One region of the Lysinibacillus sp. NPDC059133 genome, then DNA from elsewhere that is predicted to be linked to it. Evidence: predicted binding sites of a transcription regulator. Region 1 holds the regulator's gene; the other holds the start of a gene.
The links. The regulator Rex, encoded in region 1, represses fermentation and respiration genes when NADH is low (regulators of the CRP and FNR family bind a similar motif). The targets are predictions, from matches to a motif close to TTGTGAAATATTTCACAA.
Positions count from the first base shown of each region.

Region 2: a site for Rex is predicted at 4,738-4,755, ahead of ACFXN8_RS15890 (cytochrome ubiquinol oxidase subunit I). Genes of this name have one in related genera too.

Region 1 covers NZ_JBHZDH010000031.1:47,851-56,461, reverse strand. Annotated here, with positions in the region: gene ACFXN8_RS16280 (hypothetical protein) at 245-580, shown strand; gene tsaE (tRNA (adenosine(37)-N6)-threonylcarbamoyltransferase complex ATPase subunit type 1 TsaE) at 1,025-1,474, shown strand; gene tsaB (tRNA (adenosine(37)-N6)-threonylcarbamoyltransferase complex dimerization subunit type 1 TsaB) at 1,471-2,178, shown strand; gene rimI (ribosomal protein S18-alanine N-acetyltransferase) at 2,171-2,623, shown strand; gene tsaD (tRNA (adenosine(37)-N6)-threonylcarbamoyltransferase complex transferase subunit TsaD) at 2,620-3,639, shown strand; gene ACFXN8_RS16255 (ABC transporter ATP-binding protein) at 4,437-6,380, opposite strand; gene ACFXN8_RS16250 (redox-sensing transcriptional repressor Rex) at 6,607-7,239, shown strand; gene ACFXN8_RS16245 (twin-arginine translocase TatA/TatE family subunit) at 7,691-7,876, shown strand; gene tatC (twin-arginine translocase subunit TatC) at 7,894-8,611, shown strand, end outside.
Region 2 covers NZ_JBHZDH010000030.1:29,152-37,762, forward strand. Annotated here, with positions in the region: gene gatA (Asp-tRNA(Asn)/Glu-tRNA(Gln) amidotransferase subunit GatA) at 1-1,141, shown strand, start outside; gene gatB (Asp-tRNA(Asn)/Glu-tRNA(Gln) amidotransferase subunit GatB) at 1,143-2,570, shown strand; gene ACFXN8_RS15880 (thioredoxin family protein) at 3,015-3,575, shown strand; gene ACFXN8_RS15885 (diacylglycerol kinase) at 3,698-4,612, shown strand; gene ACFXN8_RS15890 (cytochrome ubiquinol oxidase subunit I) at 5,006-6,352, shown strand; gene ACFXN8_RS15895 (cytochrome d ubiquinol oxidase subunit II) at 6,349-7,374, shown strand; gene cydS (cytochrome bd oxidase small subunit CydS family protein) at 7,388-7,510, shown strand; gene rlmD (23S rRNA (uracil(1939)-C(5))-methyltransferase RlmD) at 7,746-8,611, shown strand, end outside.

The DNA of each region.
Region 1 (8,611 bases):
AACCCCCGCAAAGAACTGACTAGATAAGACCCTACAGTGTCTGTGTTAACAAACCAGTCAGTGGAATGGGTGTAGCATTTACGTAGCGTTTGAAAAAACCCTACCATTGCGTTTCACTACAACATTAATGAAGATTGATAGAAATAAAGAGTTGGTAATAAATCTAACAAATAGAGCATTAACTATAAAATTATGATGATAATTACCGATTTCTCTCGTGTGAAAAAGATTCGGAGGTGTTAGCATGAGAAATTATTATTACATAAAACGTCTTAATATAAGCTTGCTCATAGGTGTTGCTGTAATACTAGCAGGCTGTGGAGATCCTATTTTAGATATTGAGGAATCCAATGCGTATCACTGGCAAAAAAATATGAATGAAGCGGAATTTGAAAAATTAAAAGAAGGTATGACATATATGGAGGTAGTAAAAATTGCAGGGGGAGCAGGAGAAATGTTGAAAAAAGATCAATACCGCTGGAATGATGAAATACTTATGACAAAAGCTTATAATGTACGATTTAAAGATGATAAATTGGTTAAAAAAGAGATTAGTGAGGTAAAGGGTAAAAAAAAATAAGTATTTCTTTTTATCCCCATTTTACCTATGTTTTAGTAGCGATGCGATAATTACCCCAAGGCATAATTGTTTCAGGCTGTGGACCAATGCTTTTTTTGCATAAGCTGTATAGTAGTGATGTTGAAATGATCTCGTTTTTCTCTAAAAATCTACATGCATAGGTTTGCTTGTATTTAAGCACAAAGCTGATTCCGGACGTAATTATGCCGAGGCATAATTGATTAGTAGTTTCAGCTTGTCTACTCATCCCATGATGAGCACCAACTCGGAGTGAAAATCACTTTTGTTTATTTGATACACAGTAATTTAAATTCTTTTTGTCGACAAGCTGCAACAATTACGCCAAGGTGTAATTGTTTTTTTTGAAATCAATTGGATGTTTTGAACATTTACGCTTGTTTCGGTAAACTAGAAGTAATGGAGCTAGGAGAGGAAAAAGAGATGATGTATGAAAAAATAATGAATTCACTTGATGATACTGAGCATTTTGCGTTGAAGCTAGCAAGCTTACTAGAAACCCAGGATACAATTACATTAGAGGGTGATTTGGGCGCTGGTAAGACGACATTTACGAAAGCATTAGCGAAAGGGCTTGGCGTGAAGAGAACAGTCAATAGCCCGACATTTACGATTGTAAAGCAATATGAGGGGCGTTTACCATTTAATCATTTAGATGTTTATCGTTTAGCAGAAAGCGATGAAGACCTTGGATGGGACGAACTATTTTATGGTGATGCGGTGTCAGTTGTCGAGTGGGCTCATTTGATTGAACAGGATTTACCACAGGAGCGTCTTGGAATAGAAATTTACCGAATCGGAGAAAATCAACGACGATTTGTATTAACACCTCTTGGAAAGCGATATGAGGCATTATGTGAGGAGCTAATGAAATGATTTGGTTAGGGATTGAAACAGCGAATGCACCACTTTCTATTGCTGTAATAAGAGATGGAAAAGTGATAGCAGAGATTGTACAAAATATAAAATTAACGCATTCGGCAGGTGCTATGCCAGCCATTGAAGAAGTGCTGGCAAATGCTGGCATAAAGCCAAGCGAGTTGGATGCGGTTGCTGTATCAGAAGGACCTGGTTCTTATACAGGTGTACGAATAGGTGTGACGCTTGCTAAAACATTAGCATGGACGTTGAAAAAGCCTTTAGTTGGAATATCTAGCTTAAAGTCATTGGCCGCAAATGCAGCACTATATGATGGGTTTATTTGTCCTATTTTTGATGCGCGAAGAGGCAATGTTTATACGGCCGTTTATAAAGGTCGTGAGCTTGAAACAATTATAGATGATTATCACGATCATATTGATGGCTTGTTAGAGCGTTTACAGGTTTTAGAAGCACCGATTTTATTTGTTGGAGTAGATGTAGATGTTTTTTGGCATAAAATCGTAGAGGTGCTAGGTGATTATGCGCAACGCATCCCGTATAGTCATGACTTGCCACGAGCAAGTGAAACAGTACGATTAGCGACGAAAGTGGAGCTACCAAGTGTGGATGCTGTTCATCATTTTGTACCGCAATACAAACGTATTGCAGAGGCGGAGGCGAATTGGCTGAAGGAACAAAAGGAGAAAGCACATGAGTAGTAATGTAATATATCGTAAAATGGTAACTGAAGATGTCCCAGCAGTGTATGAAATTGAACTTGCTACATTTTCTACACCATGGACATTAGACTCTTTTTATTATGAAGTACATGAAAACCAGTATGCACATTATGTGTTAGCTATAGATGACGATAATAACATTATCGGTTTTTGTGGAATGTGGATGGTTATAGACGCAGCGCAAATTACGAACGTAGCCGTTATAGAGGCTGCTCGCGGTCGCGGAATTGGTGAAGGATTAATGCGAGAGGCAATACGTATTGCTAAAGACCATAGTATGGAAGTCATGAGTTTAGAAGTACGAGTAACAAATACAGTTGCTCAAAATCTTTATCGAAAGCTTGATTTCCAAGACGGTGGCATACGAAAAGGCTATTATACAGATAACGGGGAGGATGCCCTTGTCATGTGGGTGAATTTATGATGGAAGATCGAATTATATTAGCAATAGAATCAAGCTGTGATGAAACAGCAGCAGCGATTATTCGAAATGGCTCTGAAATTGTTTCAAATGTGGTTGCATCTCAAATAGAAAGTCATAAACGATTTGGTGGGGTTGTACCTGAAATTGCATCTCGTCATCATGTTGAGCAAATTACAGTGGTCATAGAAGAAGCATTAGCACAGGCAAATATGAAGCCAACGGATTTAGATGCTGTGGCAGTTACTGAAGGCCCTGGTCTTGTAGGTGCATTGTTAATTGGGATTAATGCCGCGAAGGCCTTTGCATTTGCCAATGATTTACCGATGATCGGTGTGCATCATATAGCTGGACATATATATGCTAATGCACTAGTGCAGCCGATGGAATTCCCATTATTAGCGCTAGTTGTATCAGGTGGCCATACAGAGCTAGTTTATATGAAAGAACATGGCTCTTTTGAAGTCATTGGTGAGACGAGAGATGATGCAGCTGGTGAAGCTTATGATAAGGTTGCACGTGTTTTAGGTTTACCGTATCCTGGCGGCCCGCGAATTGATCAATTAGCACATGAGGGAGATGAGGCTGTATCCTTCCCAAGAGTGTGGTTAGAGGAAGGTTCTTATGATTTTAGCTTTAGCGGCTTGAAATCAGCAGTTATTAATTATAAGCATAATATGGATCAGCGTGGAGAAGAGATTTCTCCGACTGCCGTTGCCAAAGGATTTCAGGATAGCGTAGTTGAAGTGCTAACAGCAAAAACATTACGGGCAGCACGTGAATATAAAGTGAAACAGGTTATTGCAGCTGGAGGTGTAGCGGCAAATAAAGGTTTACGTACATCACTTGAGTCTGTATTTGTGGAAGAAGGTATTCCGTTGTATGTACCACCATTAAAGCTGTGTACAGATAATGCCGCTATGATAGGGGCAGCAGCAACACCAATGTTTGAAGCAGGTAATCGTGGTAATTTATCAATGAATGGTCGCCCTGGAATGGAGTTAAAATCCTGGGTGTAACTTATTTCAGCGGGTGTCCAAACACCCGCTAAAATAGAGGAACTCAGTCTAAGAACGCCACGTCCTGTGGCAACGACTGAGTGACCAACTTCGTGCTGTTGCCGCTGACGCTTTGCTTTCGCGCAGATAAAACCCTTTTGCTGTCGCTTCGCTTTCGCACAGACAAAACACGTTGCTGCCGCTGCGTTAGCACTACGCTTTCGCGCAAAAAACATCTGTTGCTGGCGCTACGTTAGCACTGCGCTTTCGCACAAAAAACATCTGCAGGCCTAAGCACAAAGCCGATTCTGGACGCAATTATACTGAGGCATAATTGATTATAGAAAAAGAGGCATTTTAGATTGGATTCTAAAATACCTCTTTTTTGCTTTTATGAAAAAATTGTTGAGAAAACAGTGTATATAAGAAGATTTAAATCTAATTAGTTGACAAATTTTTCAGAAAATTATCCACAGGCAGGACGGAAATTAAAGAGCGAACATCCGTACTTATGCACAAAGTGTTGATAACTTGTGTATAACTTGTGATTATTCAATATATAGTAGCCTGTTTTGCACAGAATGATGTGAATAAAATATTTTTGAATTGTGGACAATGTGGAAAAGTCTGTTGATATGTTGGTATTACTAGATTTATAGTGTGTATAAAGTTGTGGGCATTTTTTGTCGAAAAATAGCACTTGACCAATATATATGAGAAATTAAGGCGAGTAAAGTAAAAAGCCATGTGACACGGCACATGGCTTTACAAGACGCCTACCTTAAAATTGGCAAAAGAAAGAAGCTCGGTAGGGGATGTTATAAAGTAATATTTTCAAGTTCTTCACTTAGCTCCAGCCATTCCATTTCAAACAACTCGTACTGTTCCTTAGAAGTGGATAATTCATCCTGGAGCTGTGAAATTTTTTCGTGGTCTGTGAAAATCTCAGGATCGCAAAGAGCTTCCTCTAAGCGAGCTATTTCAAGATTTACTTGCTGCATTTTCCCTTCTAGTTCCTCAAGCGCGCGTCTAATTTGACGTTCTCGTTTTTTAGCCTCTTTATCAATTTTAGAGGTAGAGATCTTCTCAGATACGTCAGCTTGTACTTGCAGTTGAGCAGCAGCCTTCATTTGGGCAATTTCTAGTAGCTCTTGTTTCTTCTCAAGATAATAATCATAGTCACCTAAGTACTCAAAGGAACCATCACCAGACAGTTCGATTACTTTAGTAGCGATTCGATTGATGAAATATCGGTCATGCGATACGAATAAGAGCGTTCCAGGATAATCGATCAGTGCGTTTTCCAGTATCTCTTTACTATCTAAGTCTAAGTGATTGGTAGGCTCATCGAGAATTAAGAAATTTGCCTTTTGCATCATTAACTTAGCTAATGCAAGTCTAGCCTTTTCTCCACCAGATAAAGACGACACGATTTTATCTACATCAACTCCACTGAATAAGAAACGGCCTAGCACTGTGCGGATATCTTTTTCATTCATTAAAGGCCATTCATCCCATAGCTCTTTTAGAACACTTTTATTACTCGATAGTTTTGCCTGTTCTTGATCATAATAACTAATTTGAACATTTGTACCATGGCGAATCTCTCCAGAGAGTGGTAGCAAATCTTTGACAATGGTTTTTAATAAAGTTGATTTACCAACACCATTTGGTCCAACAAGTGCAATGCGATCTTCTCGGAAAGTGCGTAGCGTGATGCCGTTTGATATTTTCTTATCATCATAACCTATCGTTAAGTCATCGATAGATAATACATCGTTACCACTTTGACGTTCAATTGTAAAACCGAAGCTTGCAGACTTTTCATCACCTTCAGGAGAGTCCATCCATTCTGTTCGTTCGAGCATTTTACGACGACTTTGTGCCATTTTAGTAGTAGAAGCACGAGCAATATTTTTTTGAATAAATTCCTCAAGCTTGGCCTTTTCATCTTGCTGTCGCTCATAAAGCTTCAAATCACGCTCATAATTTTTCGCTTTTTCATCTAAATAGGCACTATAATTGCCTGTATATTTTGTGACACGATGACGAGATACTTCGTAGACAATGGAAACAACCTGGTCTAAGAAGTAGCGGTCATGGGAAACAATTAGAATAGCCCCTTCATAGCCCTTTAAATATGATTCCAACCAAGAGAGGGTTTCAATATCTAAATGGTTAGTAGGTTCATCAAGGATTAATAGGTCAGGTTTACTTAAAAGAAGCTTAGCAAGTGCTAACCGAGTACGTTGTCCACCTGACAGTGAGCTAATTGACTTTTGGTAATCCTCAGGGTAAAACTGCATGCCATGAAGCACAGAACGTGTATCAGATTCATATTGATAGCCACCCGCATCCTTAAAAGTATGCTGTAAATGATCGTATTCAGACATTATTTTTGCATATAAAGTAGGATTTTCATAAACAACTGGGTCGGCCATTTGTTGTTCTAATGATCGTAGTGTTTGTTCTTGGGCGATAAGTGGCTCAAAAATTGTCATCATTTCATCCCAAATCGAAAATGTTGAGTTTAAACCAGCATGTTGCTCTAGGTATCCAATTTGTATACCTTTCGGGATAATAATATCGCCAGAGTCATATGACATTTGACCAGCAATTATTTTAAGTAAAGTGGATTTGCCAGCACCGTTACGACCTACTAATGCAACGCGGTCGCGATGTTGAACTTCTAATTTTACGCCACTTAAAATTTCATCTGCAAGGAAGGATTTATATAGTTGATTGACCTGTAAAACAATCATTCTTGACACCTCAATTCTTCCTTAGTGTAATGGATGAGCGATTGGCTTGCAATGTCGATGCTTTACTTATTCCAAGCTGTCATGTAAGATTGAAACGATTTCCCTTTATTTAGTGGTGTAAAAGCGCTATTAACTAAAGGAAAATCCTCCAGTGAAATATTATAAACTTAGAAATATAAAGCATGTATCATAAATAGAGCTTGATACATTTTAAGGAGGAAAAAGTTTGAAACAAGAATTAAAAATTCCGCAAGCCACTACGAAAAGACTTCCTCTTTACTATCGTTTTATCCAAAACTTTGCACAGGAAGGCATGGAACGCATTTCTTCGAAGGAACTAAGTGAAGCGATGAAAATTGATTCTGCAACTATTCGCCGAGATTTTTCTTATTTTGGTGCTCTTGGGAAAAAGGGATATGGCTATGATGTGCAGCATCTCTTACAGTTTTTTAGCCAAACGCTCGATCAACATGAAGCGACAAAAGTAGCGTTAATTGGTGTAGGGAATTTAGGTAGTGCTTTATTAAAATACAATTTCCAAAAAAATCATAATACTCACATCGTTGTGGCATTTGATTCAAAGGCCCCAAAAGAAGGGAAAATGATTAGCAATATTCCTGTTTTTCACCCTGACTTATTGGAAGAGAAGTATGCAGAATATGGAGCGGAGCTTGCAATTTTAACTGTTTCACCACGCTCTGCACAGAAAATGGCTGATAGATTAGCAGCGATGAACGCAAAAGGAATTTTGAACTTTACGCCAGAGCGTATTACTGTACCAGATAAAATGCAACTTTTAACAATTGATTTGTCGGTAGAATTGCAGGCACTCATTTATTTAATTCGTAATCAGGAATAGTGATAATTGTACATAATTTAACTTCTTTCAGCGGGTGTCGAAACACCCGCTGAAATAGAGGAACTCAGGCTAAGAACTTCACATCCTGTGAAAACGCCTGAGTGACCAGCATCGTGCTGGCCTAAAGCCTCCGGCGGATGTCACGGAAATCGGAAAGGAGTTAATAAAGGATGTTAGCCTAAAATCATCGCATTCATGTGATAACGGCTAACTGACCTGCGTCGGTGCCGCTGCCGCTACGCTTTCGCGCAAAAAACATCTGCAGGCCTAAGCACAAAGCCGATTCCGGACGCAATTATGCCGAGGCATAATTGATAGTATAGCTCTCACAGTTTCTGTAAAATAAATATGAAGTAAAATGTGAGAGTGACTAAAAACTTTCACATATAATTAGTTAGCAAAATGGCGAATTATGCGTTAAAATGATGGATATAAAGAGGAGGTGGCTTTAATGGGTGGGATAGGTCCTATGAGCCTCATTATTATCGGAATTGTCGCATTACTAATTTTTGGTCCTAAGAAGTTACCAGAGCTTGGTAAAGCATTTGGTTCAACATTACGTGAATTTAAAAATGCTACTAAAGGTTTAGCCGACGATGATGATGATGACAAGAAAAAGAAAGAATTAGATAAGTAAGTTAGGATGTTTGAGGAATGAATCCAAAAGATCTAACTGTCATTGAACATATAGAAGAATTAAGAAAACGGCTTTTCATTGTTGCCGTTTTCTTTGTTCTCGCTATGGCTGGCGGCTTCTTTGTGGCAAAGCCGCTTGTTAAATACCTTCAAATTACTGGAGAGTCTTACAATATAACACTTCATGCATTTGATGTAGTAACACCACTTGCAATTTATATCCAAGTCGTTTTTTTAATAGCATTTATTCTATCTTCGCCGGTATTGATGTACCAATTGTGGGCTTTTATTAGTCCAGGATTAAGGGACGTAGAACGAAAAGCAACTTTAAGCTATATACCGTATTCATTTTTATTATTTTTAGCAGGGTTGTCCTTTTCATATTTTTTACTATTCCCTTATGTCATAAAGTTTATGATGAATTTATCAAATGAATTGGAAATTCAGCAAACGATTGGCATACATGAATATTTTACGTTTTTATTTAAGCTTACAATTCCGTTTGGTTTCCTATTCCAATTACCGATTGTAGTCCTGTTCTTTTCGCGTATTGGGATTTTATCTCCTGAGTTACTAATTCGTATTCGTAAGTACTCATACTTTGGTTTATTTGTATGTGCTGCTTTAATCGCACCGCCTGAATTAGCTTCGCACTTAATGGTTTCAGTACCGTTGTTTGTTCTTTATGAAATTAGCATTATGATTTCTCGTATTGGCTATAAGAAATACTTAAAAT
Region 2 (8,611 bases), on a different contig from region 1:
GCTACGTGAAGCTGGTATGGTCACTATCGGTAAATTAAATATGGACGAGTTTGCAATGGGTTCTTCAAATGAAAACTCATACTATAAAACAACAAAAAATCCGTGGAATTTAAACCACGTACCAGGTGGATCTTCAGGTGCGTCTGCAGCAGCAGTAGCAGCAGGTGAAGTACCATTCTCACTTGGTTCTGATACAGGTGGTTCAATCCGTCAACCAGCGGCTTATTGCGGTGTTGTAGGGATGAAGCCTACATATGGTCGTGTATCTCGCTTTGGTCTAGTTGCATTTGCATCTTCTTTAGATCAAATTGGACCAATTTCACGTAATGTTGAAGATAACGCCCTTTTACTTGAAGCAATCGCAGGATTAGATGCAAACGATTCAACTTCTGCAGACGTAGAAGTACCAAACTACGCAGCAGCCCTTACAGGTGACGTAAAAGGCTTACGTATCGCTGTGCCAAAAGAATTCCTTGGTGAAGGTGTTGGCGAAGCAGCACGTCAATCAGTGCTTGATGCATTAGAAGTATTAAAAGGCTTAGGTGCTACAGTAGAAGAAGTATCGCTTCCTCACTCGAAATATGCACTTGCAGCATACTATATTCTATCTTCTTCTGAAGCGTCTTCTAACCTTTCTCGTTTTGATGGGATCCGTTATGGTTTCCGTGCAGAAAATGTTAATAATTTGATGGACCTTTATAAAGAAACACGTGCACAAGGCTTTGGCGATGAAGTAAAACGTCGTATCATGCTTGGTACTTACTCGCTAAGTGCAGGTACGTATGATGCTTACTACAAAAAAGCTCAACAAGCACGTACACTTATCAAAGCAGACTACGACAAAGTATTTGAAGACTTTGACGTAATTATTGGACCAACTTCTCCAACACCAGCATTCAAAATTGGTGAAAACGTCGATGATCCAATGACGATGTATGCAAATGATATTTTAACGATTCCTATGAACTTAGCTGGTGTGCCAGCCATCTCAATCCCATGTGGTATTGAAAATGGTCTACCACTAGGCCTACAAATTATCGGTAAATATTTCGATGAAGCAACAATTTACCGTGTAGCTCATGCTTTTGAACAAGCAACGGAGTTCCATAAACAAGTTCCTCAAATTTGGGAGGGAAAATAACATGAACTTTGAAACAGTCATTGGTTTAGAAGTACACGTTGAGTTAAAAACAAACTCAAAAATCTTCTCACCAGCACCAGCTCATTTCGGTGCTGAACCAAATACAAATACTACAGTTATCGACCTAGGTTATCCTGGTGTCCTCCCTGTACTTAATAAAAATGTTGTAGATTTCGCAATGCGTGCAGCACTTGCACTAAATATGGAAATCGAACAAGAAACAAAATTTGACCGTAAAAACTACTTCTATCCAGATAATCCGAAAGCATATCAAATTTCTCAATTTGATAAGCCAATCGGTAAAAACGGCTGGGTTGATATCGAAGTAGATGGTTATACAAAACGTATCGGTATTACACGTCTTCATATGGAAGAAGATGCTGGTAAACTGTCTCACAGTGGCGACCACTCTTTAGTTGACTTTAACCGTCAAGGTACACCACTTGTAGAAATCGTTTCTGAGCCAGATATTCGCACACCAAACGAAGCGTATGCGTATCTTGAAAAAGTAAAATCAATCATCCAATATGCAGATGTTTCAGACTGTAAAATGGAAGAGGGATCTTTACGTTGTGATGCCAACATCTCAATCCGCCCATACGGTCAAGAAGAATTCGGTACGAAAACAGAGCTTAAAAACCTGAACTCTTTCAACTATGTTCGCCGTGGTTTAGAGCACGAGGAATTACGCCAAGCTGATGTCCTTCTTTCAGGTGGGGTAATTGATCAAGAAACTCGTCGTTTCGATGAAAAAACAGGTAAAACAATTCTTATGCGTGTGAAAGAAGGAACAGACGATTATCGTTACTTCCCAGAGCCAGACTTAGTTCGTCTATCAATCGATGATGAATGGTTAGAACGAGTGAAATCAGAAATTCCAGAGCTACCAGATGCTCGTAAAAAACGCTATGTTGAAGAATTAGGCTTAACACCATATGATGCAGGAGTTCTTGTTATTTCAAAAGAAATCTCAGACTTCTTCGAGGCAATGGTAGCTAAAGATGCGGATGCAAAGCTTTCAGCAAACTGGCTTATGGGTGATGTTTCTGCCTATCTAAACGCAGAACAAAAAGACCTTAAAGATACTGCATTAACACCAGAAAACCTTGCAGAAATGGTGAAATTAATCACTGACGGTACAATTTCTTCTAAAATCGGTAAAAAAGTATTTGCTGAATTAGTAGAAAAAGGCGGTTCTGCAGGAGAAATCGTTAAAGCAAAAGGTTTAGTTCAAATTTCTGATGAAGGTGCATTACTTGCTATCGTTACAGAAGTTCTAGACAACAATGCACAATCAATCGAAGACTTCAAAAACGGTAAGGATCGCGCTATCGGCTTCTTAGTTGGTCAAATTATGAAAGCTACTAAAGGTCAAGCGAACCCACCAATGGTCAATAAATTATTACAACAAGAAATTGCAAAACGTTAATTGCAATTGCAATAGAGGGCCAAGAGAGCAAATTTGTTTTCTTGGCTTTTTATTTTAAAAAATTAATACATACTAAGAATCTTTAGGGCATTTAATCGGGGATAATTTATGTTAAAACATATGTTATGTGGATAAGTTGATTGGAGTGGAGACTGGGCGACTCCGTGGGGATCAGCGATATAAAGGAACGAAGGCTAAAAGCATCACGTCCTGTGATAACGCCTTCGTGACCAACTTCGTGTTGGCCCAAGCGGCTCATCGGACGCCCCCAGGAAGCTTTGCTCTGTGCGAAAGCGAAGCGGCAGCTACAAAGCGCCCAATCGGAACGGAAAATCAACTTAATATGACTAAAAAATACCAAATTAGCACTTTATAGTTGTCTAAAAGGAGTATTCATAGCAAAATATAGAATAGAACATGATAAAACTTTTGGGAGGTCTATCAATGAAAACTGAACAACAATATTTCAATGATGCGATTTCAATTCAACAATATATGGATAAAATGACGACGTTAAAAGAGGACAGCTTCCGTATTTATGATGGCTTCGAAGTGCCATTAAACGATGGCTTTATCGAACTACTGAAGAACAAGCAATCAAAAATTTTAACAATTACTGAGGACTGGTGCGGGGACGCAATGTTAAACAATCCAATCATTCGCCGAGTTGCAGAGGCAGCAGGATTAGACATGCGCGCAGTACTACGCGATGCTGATACAGATTTGATTGATCGTTATTTAACAAATGGTGGCCGTGCAATTCCGGTTTATATTTTATTAGATGAAGCTGGACAGGTTGTTGGAAAATGGGGACCACGTGCACCAGAATTACAGGAACTAGTAGTAAGTAAACGAGCTACTTTACCTGATAAAGAAGATCCAGCATTTGAAAATGCACAAAAAGCGCTATATGCAGAAATTCGTGAAGAGAATATAACGAATAAATCATATTGGACATTTGTTTACGAGGATTTTAAAAAGCAAGTAACTGCTGCATTGCAATAATTGTAAATCACAAGCGCATGTCAGGAGAATGAGGACATGCCTTGCTTTAGAAGTTCAATGCAACATTTAAAAGTAGAATTTCGTTGAAAGAAATAGAATCTTATGAAGCGAGAAGGTATGTTATGAAACGAGCAAGAATCATTTATAATCCTACATCTGGGCGTGAAGTGTTTAAAAAGCATCTACCAGAAGTATTGGCAAAATTAGAGGTAGCAGGCTATGAGACATCATGTCACGCAACAACTTGTGAAGGCGATGCAACCATTGCTGCAAAAAATGCAGTAGAACGTGGCTTTGATATAATCATTGCAGTTGGTGGAGATGGCACATTAAATGAAGTTGTTTCAGGTGTCAGTCTATTTGAGAACCGACCGAAAGTGGGTCTAATTCCGATGGGCACAACAAATGACTTTGCTCGTGCTGTGCAGATTCCTCGAAATATTGAAGCTGCAGTTGACATTATTATTAAAGGTGAATCGTTGCCGGTTGATGTTGGTTTATTAAATGGGGAACGCTATTTCATCAATATTGCCGCTGGTGGGCGTATTACAGAGTTAACGTATGAAGTGCCAAGTAAAATGAAAACAATGCTAGGACAGCTTGCTTATTACTTAAAAGCAGTAGAAATGATTCCATCAATCAAAGCTTCCCACATGCGTATCGAATATGATGGTGAAGTGTTTGATGGAGATGCCATGATGTTTTTATGTGGCTTAACAAATTCAGTAGGTGGCTTTGAAAAGCTTGCACCTGACGCAAGTATTAATGATGGCTACTTTACGCTATTAGTATTGAAAAAAGTAAGCCTGCCTGAATTTATTCAGCTTGCTGCGATGGCTTTAAGGGGCGAGCATTTGAATGATGATCGTGTAATTTATAAAAAGGCAAGTGTCGTCAAAGTATCTACTGAAGATGAAATTCATTTAAACTTGGATGGTGAATATGGTGGGGACGCGCCTGCAACATTTGAAAACTTAAAGCGCCATATTGAAATTTTTGCTCCACTAGCAGATATTCGTGAAGAAGACCGTATATAACGAACATTAAAACAAGGCTCTCTTCAATTTAGGAGAGAGCCTTGTTAGAGCTTGCTCAATTGAATTTCTGGGATATTAATGGTTTAAACACCATATATATGAATATTACATTCCTTTAATTGGTATTGTGAATGAATTAAGAAAAATGTTTGGCAAATGTGCGTATATTACTTGAACAAAATTTGAAACCTTTATAATAGGCCGAAATTCCGGTCCATTATAAAGGTTTTTTTCGTTGCAATAGTGGAAAATGGGGGTAGAGATAAGGGAAAGGAAGTGTTGCCTTTGTATAAGTCACAGGAAAGAAAGCTCATTTGGCTAAGCTTTGGTGTTGGAATTATCATGCTACTTTCCATACTTGGAAGAATATTTGGAGGTTAGGGGGGCAATGAAATGGTGAATGAATCAGCAGTCTTTTGGAGTAGAGCATTAACGGAGCTAACCTTATCGTTCCATATTATTTATGCAACGATTGGTGTGGGTGTCCCATTAATGATTATGATTGCGCAATGGACTGGGTATAAAAAGAACGATGAGCACTATATTTTAATGGCAAGACGTTGGGCACGAGGTTTTGTCATTACAGTTGCAGTCGGAGTTGTAACAGGGACAGCAATTGGCTTACAGTTGTCTTTACTATGGCCGAATTTTATGCAGCTTGCCGGCCAAACAATTGCATTACCACTTTTTATGGAAACGTTTGCATTTTTCTTTGAAGCCATCTTCCTAGGCATCTACTTATATACTTGGGATCGCTTCGATAGTCAGAAAAAGCATATGCTACTATTAATTCCGGTTGCTGTCGGTGCATCAATGTCAGCTGTGTTTATAACAATTGTCAATGCGTTTATGAATGCGCCACAAGGATTTGACATTGTGGACGGCCAGCTTGTGAATATTCAACCTTTTTTAGCCATGTTTAATCCAGCGATGCCGACAAAGGTAGCGCATGTTCTCGTTACAGCCTACATGACGTCCGCATTTGTGTTAGCATCTATTGCAGGATACCGTCTACTTAGAGGTTCTAAGCATGTATACCATAAAAAATCCTTATACCTACTTATGAAGATTGGTCTCATTTTCTCCATTGCATCAGCGATTATTGGAGACTTTTCAGGTAAATATTTAGCAGAATATCAGCCAGAAAAACTAGCTGCAGCTGAGTGGCATTTTGAAACGGGAGATAAAGCTTCTCTTATCCTATTTGGTGTATTAAATGATGAAGAAGTAAAATATGCTATTAAAGTACCTTATGCTTTGAGTGTTTTAGCACATAATAATCCAAATGCAGAGGTAATTGGCTTAGATCAATTTGCTAAAGAAGATCGACCACCGCTGTATATTCATTACCTCTTTGATCTCATGGTGATGATTGGCATGTTCATGGCATTCGTTTCACTGCTTTACGTAACCGGGAAAGCACGTGATTGGCAGTTTATTCATAGACGTTGGTTTAGATGGATTGTTGTTGCAGGTGGACCACTTTCCATTATTGCAATTGAAGCAGGATGGTGGCTTGCCGAAGTGGGACGACAGCCTTGGATCTTATATGGATTAATGCGAACACCAGAAGGGGCCACAACGAGTGACCATGTGGATTTAATGATGCTATTGTTTACCGGCGTATATGCCGTATTAGCAGTAGGCAGTATGGTGGTTTTAATTCGTATGTTCAAAAAGAATCCAATTGAGCGAGAAATAGAAGATCGCCATGCTGATAAAGGCGGTGACATCTTATGACATTAGAGATTTTAGGTATTTCAGTGTTATGGATTTTCCTATTTGGTTATGTCATTGTAGCTTCAATCGATTTTGGTGCAGGCTTTTTTAATGCCTACAGTCTACTCATCGGAAAAAATCACATTTTAACGAATATTATTAAGCGTTATTTATCACCTGTTTGGGAAGTAACCAATGTCTTTTTAGTATTCTTCTTTGTGGGGATTGTTGGATTTTTCCCACAAACAGCTTTCTATTATGGAACGATTTTACTTGTCCCAGTAAGTATTTCACTAGTGCTCCTTGCAATACGAGGCTCCTACTATGCGTTTGAATCATATGGTGCACGTGGGCATATCGGTTACACGTTGACGTATGGTGTAGCAGGCTTACTCATTCCAGCCTCACTCTCTGTTGTATTCGCGATTGCTGCTGGTGGCTATGTTGATATTGTTGATGGGCAACCTGTCCTAAACTATTGGACATTGTATACGAGCCCATTTGCTTGGAGTATTGTCGTGTTGAGCATTGCAGCTGTACTTTATATTTCAGCCGTGTTTTTAACTTGGTATGCTCATAAAGCAAAGGATCGAGAAGCCACAAATTTAATGAGAAGATACGCACTTGCTTGGGCGATACCATTAATGGTGAGTGCGCTCGGCATTATGTACGAAATGAAATTTATCAACCCTGAAAGTTACAATAACATGGTTAATTTATGGTGGATGTTTGCCATTTCAGCCGTGTTATTTATTGTTACTGTAATATTGATATGGATGAGGAAAAATTATGGTCTTGCGGTTAGTTTATTGATTGCCCAATTTGCAGTGGCATTCTTCGCATACGGAATCGCTCAATATCCATATTTACTGTATCCGTATTTAACAATTTACGATAGCTTTACAAGTACACAAATGGCGATTGCACTCGTCATTGCGTTTATTTTAGGACTGTGTCTACTGATTCCATCACTGTTCTTGTTGTTGAAATTATTCCTCTTCAACAAAAAATATGTGACAGGAAAAGAAGACAATCACGCATAGGAGGGATACAACTATGGCAAGTTTTTTGATTTTTTATGCACCATTTATAGTCGTCATCCTAGGTGTAGTCGCAGCTTTCTGGTGGGCACCTAGAGATTACCATACAGTAAGGAAAGAGGAGAAGAGTCGCGAATAGCGGCTCTTTTTTCTAATCGTGTAAAGGCGATCCGTTTGAGGAGAGCTGATCATATTCTTGCCTTACCCGAGCAGTTTGGGGAGAGAGCGGATTACATTTTCGGCATACCCAATCAGTTGGTGGCCAGAGCTGATCTCACTTTCTCAATACATCTGAGCCGTTAATATGAAGCCTTGTTCTTTTTTCATCCGCCACAACATGCTACAATAAAGAGATTGAAATGGAGGATGTACGAATGTCAGCACCCGTGAAAAAAAATGACCGACTAACAGTTTATATAGAAGATTTAACACATGATGGCAATGGCGTCGCAAAGGTCGATGGCTATCCATTATTTATCCAAGGTGCACTTCCTAATGAAACGGCGGAAGTACATGTTGTAAAAACGTTAAAAAATTACGGCTTCGCGAAGGTTGCAGAAATTCTCAAGCCATCGCCAGATCGTGTAGATGCACCTTGTGAATATTTCAAGCAATGTGGCGGCTGCCAATTACAACACCTGTCTTATGAAGGACAGTTAAAATGGAAAGAAAACATGGTGCGTAATGTCATGCAGCGCATTGGTAAAATTGATGCGCCTGTCCTACCTGTGAAGGGTATGGAAGAGCCTTGGCATTACCGTAATAAAGCACAAATACCTTTCTCCTCAAATGAAGCAGGACAAGCAATTGCTGGATTCTACAAAACGAAGTCTCATAGCATTGTGGATATGGAGCGTTGCTTAATTCAGACTGGGGAAGCGGACGCTATTCTTGCAAGTTTGAAAAAGGAACTAGCGGCAATCGGTGTCCGACCATACAACGAGCTATCGCATGAGGGAATGCTGCGCCACGTAGTTATTCGTAAGGCACGAGCAACTGGTGAAGTTATGGTTGTTCTCGTAACTAAAAAGAAGAAATTCCCGCAAAAAGAAGCCGCTGTTGCGACAATCCAGAAGCTTGTCCCGAATGTCACATCCATTATGCAAAACGTTAACAGCGACAAAACGAACGTTATTTTCGGTGATGAAACCGTGAATCTATGGGGCGAGGACGTTATTATTGATACAATTGGCGATGTTCGCTTTGAAATTTCAGCCCGTTCATTTTATCAAGTAAACCC